Regions from separate parts of the Peribacillus sp. NJ11 genome, predicted to be linked through region 2. Evidence: riboswitches for the same ligand, from Rfam matches in the RefSeq annotation. Region 2 holds a riboswitch; each other region holds the start of a gene.
The links. A riboswitch is a leader RNA that binds a small molecule or an ion and turns the genes downstream of it on or off. The one in region 2 is predicted to bind glycine.
Positions count from the first base shown of each region.

Region 1: linked by a shared signal. The riboswitch ahead of glyA (serine hydroxymethyltransferase) and the one ahead of glyA (serine hydroxymethyltransferase) in region 2 are both predicted to bind glycine.
Region 3: linked by a shared signal. The riboswitch ahead of QUF86_RS02310 (amino acid permease) and the one ahead of glyA (serine hydroxymethyltransferase) in region 2 are both predicted to bind glycine.

Region 1 is NZ_JAUCFO010000001.1:4,768,713-4,772,000, reverse strand. Features, by position in the region: gene speB (agmatinase) at 1-974, shown strand, start outside; glycine riboswitch at 1,137-1,237, shown strand; glycine riboswitch at 1,238-1,331, shown strand; partial or broken gene glyA (serine hydroxymethyltransferase) at 1,427-2,215, shown strand; gene QUF86_RS23285 (aspartyl-phosphate phosphatase Spo0E family protein) at 2,450-2,614, shown strand; partial or broken gene QUF86_RS23280 (Tn3 family transposase) at 2,814-3,257, shown strand.
Region 2 is NZ_JAUCFO010000001.1:3,965,890-3,969,177, reverse strand. Features, by position in the region: gene QUF86_RS19525 (amino acid permease) at 1-1,056, shown strand, start outside; glycine riboswitch at 1,387-1,491, shown strand; gene glyA (serine hydroxymethyltransferase) at 1,678-2,928, shown strand; gene gcvT (glycine cleavage system aminomethyltransferase GcvT) at 3,067-3,288, shown strand, end outside.
Region 3 is NZ_JAUCFO010000001.1:456,879-460,166, forward strand. Features, by position in the region: gene QUF86_RS02305 (amino acid permease) at 1-1,007, opposite strand, end outside; glycine riboswitch at 1,537-1,615, shown strand; gene QUF86_RS02310 (amino acid permease) at 1,825-3,165, shown strand.

The DNA of each region.
Region 1 (3,288 bases), 800 kb from region 2:
ATTTACCTTTTACCGGAATCTGTACTTTCGGGAAATATCCCGTATGTCCTGATTTAGACCAGTTAGACGCAGATGTTGCTGTCATTGGAGTTCCAAATGATATGGGAACACAATGGAAGTCAGGCGCAAGAATGGGTCCAAGGGGAATTCGTGAAGGCTCTACATTATATAGTTTCGGGTTAGATGGTGCCTATGATATTGAAAATGATATCATGTATCTTGGCCCGAAATGGAAAGTCGTTGATTGCGGCGATGTGGACATGGTACATGGGGATATGATGCAATCCCATGATAATACGGAAGGAGCCATTCGAAAAATAGTTTCAAAAGGTGCAATGCCGGTTGTATTAGGTGGAGATCATTCCATTACAATTCCAGTAGGAAAGGGCTTGGGTGAACTCGGGCCATTTCATGTGATCCAGATTGATGCACATTTAGACTGGGCAGATCACCGTTCAGGAATGCGGGTTGGACATGGAAGCTGCATCCGCCGCTTATCGGAAATGAATCATGTTCAAAAGATTTTCCAATTGGGCATTCGTGGAATCAGCAGCAGTAAAAAAGAAGATGTCGATGCTGCCAGAGAATACGGAAGTGTCATCTTGTCTCCCCGCCAAATGAGAAAGATGGGATTTGAACAGGTTCTGGAACTTATTCCAGCAGGTGAAAAATATTATATTACCATGGACATTGATGGTCTCGACCCATCGATCGCCCCTGCGACAGGCACACCTTCTCCTGGAGGCCTGCTTTATGATGAAGTCAATGAATTACTCCATGGAATTGCAAAAAGAGGAGAAGTAATCGGTTTTGATATGGTAGAAGTAGCTACTCCTTACGACCATGCTGGAATAACTGGACAAGTAGCAGCGCGTCTCTCATTAGACTTGCTTAGTTATGTTTTGAAAGAAAAAGAGAAAAACCAGGATATAATCAGCGATCATCAAGAGCAGAACTTCATAAAGAAGCATTAGTCTATTAAATTTGAAAGCGTTTGCTGATATAAAATGACTTTCCTCCGTTTTTCTTTTCTTAGTTTCCTGAATATGTATAAATAAAGAGGAGATTCCATAAAAAACAATTATAGAAATAATCTTCAATAGTAAACATATAGAGTGTTCAAATATATATAGTGGATGACGATTGTGGGAGAGTGCAATATAGACAGCCACCAAGGAGCAAGTTCCAAAAAAACCCTTGGAACAAATCTCTCAGGTAAAAGAACCACAATGGGACGCAACTCTGGAGAGTGCGTTTTTAAAACGCCACCAAAGGGGAAGACTCTTTTCAGTATAGAGTTAAACTCTCAGGTAAAAGGACAGAGAAGGGAATGTTGCCATTACCCTTTTCTGTCCTGTTTTGCGTGCAAAACCAGGGGACATGTTATGGAGTGGCAGCAGTTATCTAAACAGAGAAGGAAATAAGAATGAGCTTGCAGAAATATGATCGAACCATTTTTGAGGCAATTGAAAACGAACGGAAACGGCAACATCAAACACTAGAGTTGATTTCATCAGAATACTTCGTCAGCCAAGAGTATTAGAAGCTATGGGCATAAATATGCAGAGGGTTATCCAGGAAAACGTTATTATGGCGGATGTGAATTTGTCGATGTGGTAGAACAAGCAGCTATTGAGCGCTTAACAAAGCTGTTTGGAGCTAAATATGCAAATGTTCAGCCTCACTCAGGTGCACAAGCAAATTTAGTGGTTTTTTCTCACTGCTTCAGCCTGGTGATAAAGTGATGGGAATGAACCTTTCACATGGCGGCCACTTAACTCATGGAAGTCCAGTCAGTGTTTCAGGAAAATGGTTTGAAGTTGTTTCTTATGGAGTTAGAGAAGATACCCAATTGATTGATTAGATGAGTTGGAAGCAATAGCAAAGAAAGAAAAACCTAAATTGATTATTGAAGGGATAAGTGCCTACCCAAGAACGATTAATTTTGCTCGATTTAGAGAAATAGCCGATCGAGTTGGAGCAAAACTTATGGTGGATATGGCTCATATAGCAGGGCTGGTGGCGGCTGGTCTTCACCCATCCCCAATCCCATATGCAGATGTTGTGACAAGTACCACTCATAAATCATTAAGAGGACCGCGGGGGGCATCATTTTAACGAACGATGAAGTAATTATCAAAGCGATTAATTAATCCGTATTCCCAGGAATTCAAGGCGGTCCACTTATGCATACATTGCAGCAAAAGCAGTTGCTGAATGCTTGGGAATAGAATTAGAGAGTCTTTTTGATATATGCATAATCACATTGATTGTTTTTGTTTTTTTTAAAGAAAAGGGTGGATAAATTAAAGGGGTATTGAAAAAGTAGTGTAGTTGAAGAAGACATATAAAGTAGACTTAACCCGCTCAAGTAGACAGCATCTACTCATTTATAATGTTAATCGTCAGTATCATTAGAACAATTATACAAATTAACAGGGGCGAAGTAATGAACACAAAATTACTATCAGAAATAGAAACTAAGATTAATTATTTGAAAGGCCGTTTGATTGTCATCGGAATGTTAAAAGGACTTTCTCATTCCGATACGATTAAAACTAGTCAAGAGTTAGATGAATGGTTGTATAAATATCAAATAATTAAATTCAACTGATCCATTATTCTGCGAAATCTTTCCCTACACTCTTTCCGTCACAGTTTTTGTGTCAAATACCAAATAAATATCTCTCTTATTTCATTGTCCCCGTTGAATAACAGGGATTTTTTTAATTGAATTAGAATGTATGAATATACTAACTGTGTTCTTTTAAAATGGTTACTTAACGATTATTTATTTTATTTCAAACCGGCTATTCACCGATATTGCTGGCTATACAGATCAAATTTTTGGATTAACTCACCTATTGGGCTTTAGCTGTACCAAGAATCAGAGATTTGTCAGATTCAAAGCTTTTTTCATAAGAGAAAGCAAGCGGGTATTCAAATTAAGGGTCCATTTTACGTGGCCAAATAACTATAAAAATTATTAAAGAAAATTATGAGGTGTTTTACGATTAGCTCATTCTATAAAAGAAGGTACTATCTCAGCATCACTTATTAAGGGGGAAATAGACTCTAACTCTAGGCAAAACAGTTTGGCTGCAGCTTTACGTGAAATGGGTTGAATCGAAAAGACTATTTTTATTCTTAATTACCTTACTAGTGAACTTTTAAGAAAAAAGATTCAAAAAGGCTTAAACAAAGGAGAAGCCATGAATGGAGTCACAAGAACTATTTTCTTTGGGAAACAAGGGGACGGAACGAAACACCTTCAATCATTGATAAAAT
Region 2 (3,288 bases):
GTTGGTCTTTATACTCAGTATTGGTTTCCCTCCGTACCTCAGTGGATGCCAGGATTGATTGCCCTAGTCATTCTGCTATTTATGAATCTTGCAACCGTTAAACTTTTTGGCGAAATGGAATTCTGGTTCGCATTAATAAAGGTCATCGCTATTCTAGCATTAATTGTTATCGGTATTTTCATGATTATTAAAGGCTTTTCCACTGATTCAGGCGCAGCAAGTTTCACGAATCTATGGAGTCACGAAGGTATGTTCCCAAATGGAATAAATGGTTTTGTCCTCTCATTCCAGATGGTAGTGTTTGCGTTTGTGGGCATTGAACTTGTAGGACTTACAGCAGGTGAAACAGAAAATCCAGAAAAAGTTATCCCCAAAGCCATAAATAATATTCCTATTCGGATTATAATTTTCTATATTGGCGCACTTATTGTCATTATGAGTGTTTATCCGTGGAACGCAATCATCCCAACGGAAAGCCCATTCGTCCAAGTATTTGTGGCTGTAGGTATTGCTGGAGCTGCTGGTATCGTTAATTTTGTCGTCCTAACATCGGCTGCTTCGGCATGTAACAGCGCAATCTTCAGTACAAGCCGGATGGTATACTCACTTGCCAAAGATAAAAATGCACCTGTACCGTTTGCAAAACTTAATGACCGTAAAGTACCTTCCAATGCATTGTTCTTTTCAACTGTCGTCATTTTAATTTCCGTTGTTTTGAACTATTTAATGCCTGAAGGAGTATTTACCTTGATTACAAGTATTTCTACAGTATGTTTCATCTTTATTTGGGGAATTACAGTCATCAGTCATTTGAAATACCGTAAAACAAGACCTGATCTAGTGAAAAAGAACAAATTTAAATTACCATTTTATCCAATTTCCAATTACTTGATCCTTGCTTTCCTAGCGTTCGTCCTTGTTGTTCTTGCACTTGCGAGCGACACTCGTGTTGCCTTATTCGTTACTCCTGTTTGGTTCATTATGCTGATTACGATTTATAAGATTCGCCAAACGAAGGTGGAACAGGCGAATCAGAGAGAGGTAGCGGGGAATTAAGGGGCAAGAAACCCTTTGATTCAATTTGCGGTGTTTGTCCAGATAGTTGCCGCTCCATATTTTCCTAACCCGGTGAGTAAAAAATCTGCCCATTATAAAAAGCCAAAGATATCTGGATAATCATATTATAATTCGAAAAAATTATTTTAGAATAGTGGTGTTAGCGCTTTCAAAAAAGCTTGACATAATTATTCTCAACAACTATTCTAAATGTACCAAATTGAATAAGCGGATGACAGTTGTGGGAGAGTGCAAAGCGACAAGCCACCGAAGGAGCAAGTTCCAAAAAGACCCTTGGAACAAATCTCTCAGGTAGATGGAACCACAAATGGACGCACCTCTGGAGAGCGCGTATTAACATATACGCCACCAAAGGGGAAAGGCTCTATTAAAAAATGGGGCTAAACTCTCAGGTAAAAGGACAGAGAAGGGTAGAGAACGCTACGACCCTTTTCTGTCCTTTTTTGCGTGCAAAAAAGGTTGTAAAACATACTGTTTTTAACAGTTTTCATAGAAAAGCAGGCCTGTAGCGGGAAAGAAATATAGTGTCTGGTACCATATTGGAATTAATAATTAAGTAAAAATTCAGAATTGAGAAAAAATGTCTGGGAGGAAAATAAAATGAGTTTACAACAAAATGATTTAACCATTTTTGAAGCGATTGAGAAAGAAGGACAACGTCAACATCAAACACTGGAATTGATTGCATCAGAAAATTTTGTTAGCCCGGATGTATTAGAGGCAATGGGAAGCGTGATGACAAATAAATATGCAGAAGGTTATCCAGGAAAGCGCTATTATGGTGGATGTGAATTTGTCGATGTGGCAGAACAAACGGCTATTGAACGGCTAACGAAGCTTTTTGGTGCCAAATATGCAAATGTTCAGCCTCACTCAGGTGCACAAGCCAATTTCGCAGTTTTTTTCGCACTGCTTCAGCCTGGTGATAAGGTGATGGGAATGAACCTTTCACATGGTGGCCACTTAACTCATGGATGTCCAGTCAGCGTTTCAGGTAAATGGTTTGAAGTTGTGTCTTATGGAGTTAGAGAAGATACTCAGTTAATTGATTATGATGAGTTGGAAGCTATCGCAAAGAAAGAAAAACCTAAATTGATTATTGCAGGAACAAGTGCCTATCCAAGATCGATTAATTTTGCACGATTTAGAGAAATTGCAGATCAAGTTGGTGCAAAACTTATGGTGGATATGGCTCATATAGCCGGGCTGGTAGCTACTGGTCTTCACCCATCCCCAATCCCTTATGCGGATGTTGTGACAAGTACAACTCATAAAACATTAAGAGGACCACGGGGGGGCATCATTTTAACGAATGATGAAGTAATTATCAAAGCAATTAATAAATCCGTATTCCCAGGAATTCAAGGCGGTCCACTTATGCATATCATTGCAGCAAAAGCAGTTGCATTCAACGAAGCTTTACAACCAAGCTTTAAGGATTATGCGAAACAAGTCATTGAAAATGCTAGAACACTCGGCGAAACATTAAAAAATGAAGGTGCAGCACTTGTTTCTGGTGGAACAGATAATCATATTGTCCTTTTAGATTTGCGTCCGTGGAATTTAACAGGAAAAGAAGCAGAGAAATTATTGGAAGACGCAGGCATTACCGTTAATAAAAATACGATTCCCTATGATCCAGAAAAGCCATTTGTTACGAGCGGTATCCGAATGGGGACAGCAGCTTTAACAACTCGAGGCATGAAGAAAGAAGAGATGGTGAAAATTGGTGAAGTGATTGCAACTGTTCTAAAGAGTAAAGGGAATAAAGTCGTTCTTCAGAAAGCAAAAGAAACGACCAAAGGGATTTGTGATGGTTATCCGTTATTTCAACAGCCAATTACTGTGTAAAGAAAGGGACAGCTTAATGGAATTATGCCTTTGCTGAAAACTTGAGCAACGGCCATGGCAGCGAGATATGTCTCCTGGCAATAAAGAAACCGGTAACAGTTGAACTATTTTGCAGAAAATCATAATTGGGGGTAAACGATGGGTATTGAAACAGCATTAAAGCAAACACCGCTTTTTGAAGTATATAAAAAATACGGAGCAAAAGTTATAAATTTTGGTGGCTGGGCTCTGCCGGTTCAATTTACCAGCATTTTAGAAGAGCATGAAGCTGTTCGAACTGAAGCAGGACTTTTTGATGTTTCTCATATGGGAGAAGTACTTGTGGAAGGGAAAGATGCCGAGAGTTATATTAACTACCTT
Region 3 (3,288 bases), 3.5 Mb from region 2:
GCGATCGTACAATATGCCGGCACTCCATTTTTAGATACTTTTGCAAAGATTTTAGGAGCTTGGCCATTCAATGCTAGAGTGTAAAGCATACGCCCTGCACTGAAAATCCCACTGTTGCATCCAGACATTGCGGCAGTGATTACGACAAAGTTAATGATGCCTGCCGCTGCAGTGATACCGATTTTAGCAAAGGTTGAAACGAATGGACTTCCGATGTCATCCAGTTTATCCCAAGGATAAACCGTCACGATGACGAAGATAGCGCCAATATAGAAAATTAAAATGCGCCATATAATTGATTTGATCGCTTTTGTTACGGTCTTTGTTGGATTTTTCGCTTCTCCGGCTGTGATGCCGATAAGCTCAACGCCTTGATAGGAAGCCACGACAAGGGAAAGCGCAAAGAAGAATCCTGTCCAACCTCCCGTAAAGAAGCCGCCATTTGCCCAAAGATTCGATAATCCAATCGCATCCCCCCCATTCCCTATTCCAAAGAAAATAAGGCCAAGACCGGCAATGATCATCAATATAATCGTAATTATTTTTATAAGCGCAAACCAAAACTCAAATTCCCCGAAAGATTTTACGGAAATGAGGTTGGCCGCCCCCAAGATGATCATGGCGACCACACCTGGTATCCAAGCTGGTAACTCCGGGAACCAATACTGCATATACATTCCAACGGCGATGATTTCGGACATTCCGACGATTACCCATTGAAACCAATTGCTCCAAGCAGTCATATAACCTGCCAAAGGATGTATATAGCTGCTCGCAAAGGTTGCAAAAGAACCTGTAGTCGGTTCTAAATATAGCATCTCCCCCATAGAGCGCATAATGAAAAATATAAATATACCTGCGATGGCATAAGCGAGCATTACAGAGGGCCCGGTCCATTTGATCGTGCTCGCCGATCCCATGAATAACCCAACCCCGATGGTTCCGCCCAAGGCTATCATTTGGATATGACGTGCCTCCAGCCCTCTCTTTAATTCCTTATTTGACATGTTTAACTCCCCCAGATGCAATATTAGCGGCAATGATATTAATATCCTTTCCACCAATCGACTCTCTATTATTATTGCGGGTAAAAATGCTTTATCCTAATCATTTGCATAACACTTTAATTTTATTTTCTTATCTTATAATAGTAAATATTCTGTAAAAATACAAATGTATTTTTCAAATAAACAGTTGCCAAAAATATCTTGTTGATATTCCCAATCAAAAATTATCATTTTAAAAAAGTGATGATCAGTATTTTATAATAGTGATAGTACAAAAAGAGCAGAAAACAATCACTTCTGATCGGAGCCCATTCAAACCTTCGCAAGTGAATGTTTATAAAAATTTAAACCATTTCAAGAAGTGTTGTAAATGCAAAAATTTGTTGACCTCCGAAAAAATAAATGATAGAATTCCAATATTATTTTATAAGTATAATGAACGATTCAGCAGTGGAAGATTATCACTGACTGACATTTTCACACAACCACATACAAGCAAGCGATGAACGCTATGGATGACACTATAGCAGGAGCAGCTTCTGGAGAGACTGTACAAGATGCAGCGCCGAAGGATTCACAATCTCAGGCAAAAGGACAGAAGAGTAACGAATGATAAATTGTTATTCTGAACCCTTTAAGAGATTGGTATTATCCAATCTCTTTTTTTATTGTCCACTTTGTGATTGGACGGAAACAACACTCGTGAAAAAAACCATTGGGAAATGCAAGCTGGGCGAAAAATCACGTCCCTCTCTCCAAGACCAAGCAGGTTTGAAATCATTCACTATCAAGACCATAAAAGACGGGGGCGTACGAATTGGCTAAACAGGAATTAAAAAGAGATTTAAAAAATCGTCATGTACAACTGATTGCAATAGGAGGAACCATTGGTACCGGTTTATTTTTAGGATCCGGAAAAGCCATACAATTGGCAGGTCCATCCATCATCTTCTCCTATCTGATAATAGGGATTGCTTTGTTTTTTGTGATGAGGGCCCTAGGCGAATTGCTCTTATCCAATGCAGGGTATACGTCATTCACTGAATTCGCAACCGAATATGTCGGTCCATGGGCTGGCTTCGTGACCGGTTGGACCTATTGGTTCTGTTGGATCATGACCGCAATGGCCGATATCATAGCTGTTGGTGTCTATATACAATACTGGTTCGATATCCCTCAATGGATTCCGGCTCTAATATGCCTGGTCATCCTGTTAGGATTGAACCTATTGACCGTTAAGTTATTTGGCGAATTGGAATTCTGGTTTGCCATCATTAAAGTAATCACAATCATCGCCTTGATCATCGTAGGTATCTTCTTATTGATCATCGGCTTCAATACCAATACCGGAACGGTTTCCCTAACGAACCTATGGAATCATGGAGGCATGTTCCCTAATGGCATCTCCGGATTCCTATTATCTTTACAGTTGGTCGTCTTCTCCTTTGTAGGTGTCGAATTGGTCGGGGTTTCCGCAGCAGAAACGGCGAACCCGAGAAAGAACATTCCGTCTGCCATCAATAAAATCCCTGTCCGGATTTTACTTTTCTATGTGGGTGCCATATTCGTCATTCTCTGCGTCAACCCATGGACTCAACTGGATTCCACGAGCAGCCCATTTGTAGAGGTCTTTGCGTTAATCGGCATTCCTGTAGCTGCAGGGATCATCAACTTCGTCGTTTTGACATCTGCTGCTTCTGCATGCAACAGCGGTTTATTTTCAACAAGCCGAATACTCTATACGTTAAGCAGGAATGACGAAGCCCCTGCCAAACTGAAAAAATTAAATAAACAGGCTGTTCCAAGCAATGCCTTGTTTACATCAACAATCGTTGTATCACTTGGGGCATTATTAAGCAAACTGATACCGGAACAGGCATTTACCGTTGTGACGACCATCAGTGCCATCTGTTTCATTTGGGTATGGAGCATAATCTTGATCTCCCATATCAAATATTCGAAAACAAGGCCTGACCTCAGAGCCGAATCAACTTTCAAGGCTCCTTTTACACCCTTTATCAATTACGTCATTTTAGGATTATTCCTGTTCATCCTTATCGTTATGCTATTCGCTGAAGCTACACGACTATCACTGCTCATGACGCCAATCTGGTTCATACTCTTGGTGATACTATATAACTACCAGAAAAAAAGATAGAAAACGGATAAAGCCTTGAACTCAATATGAATTCAAGGCTTTATCCATTTCAACAAACACTTCAACTTTCCATCAGTGGACTCGGTTGCTAAAAATATATCAAGCAACCACATTAAATTTTAT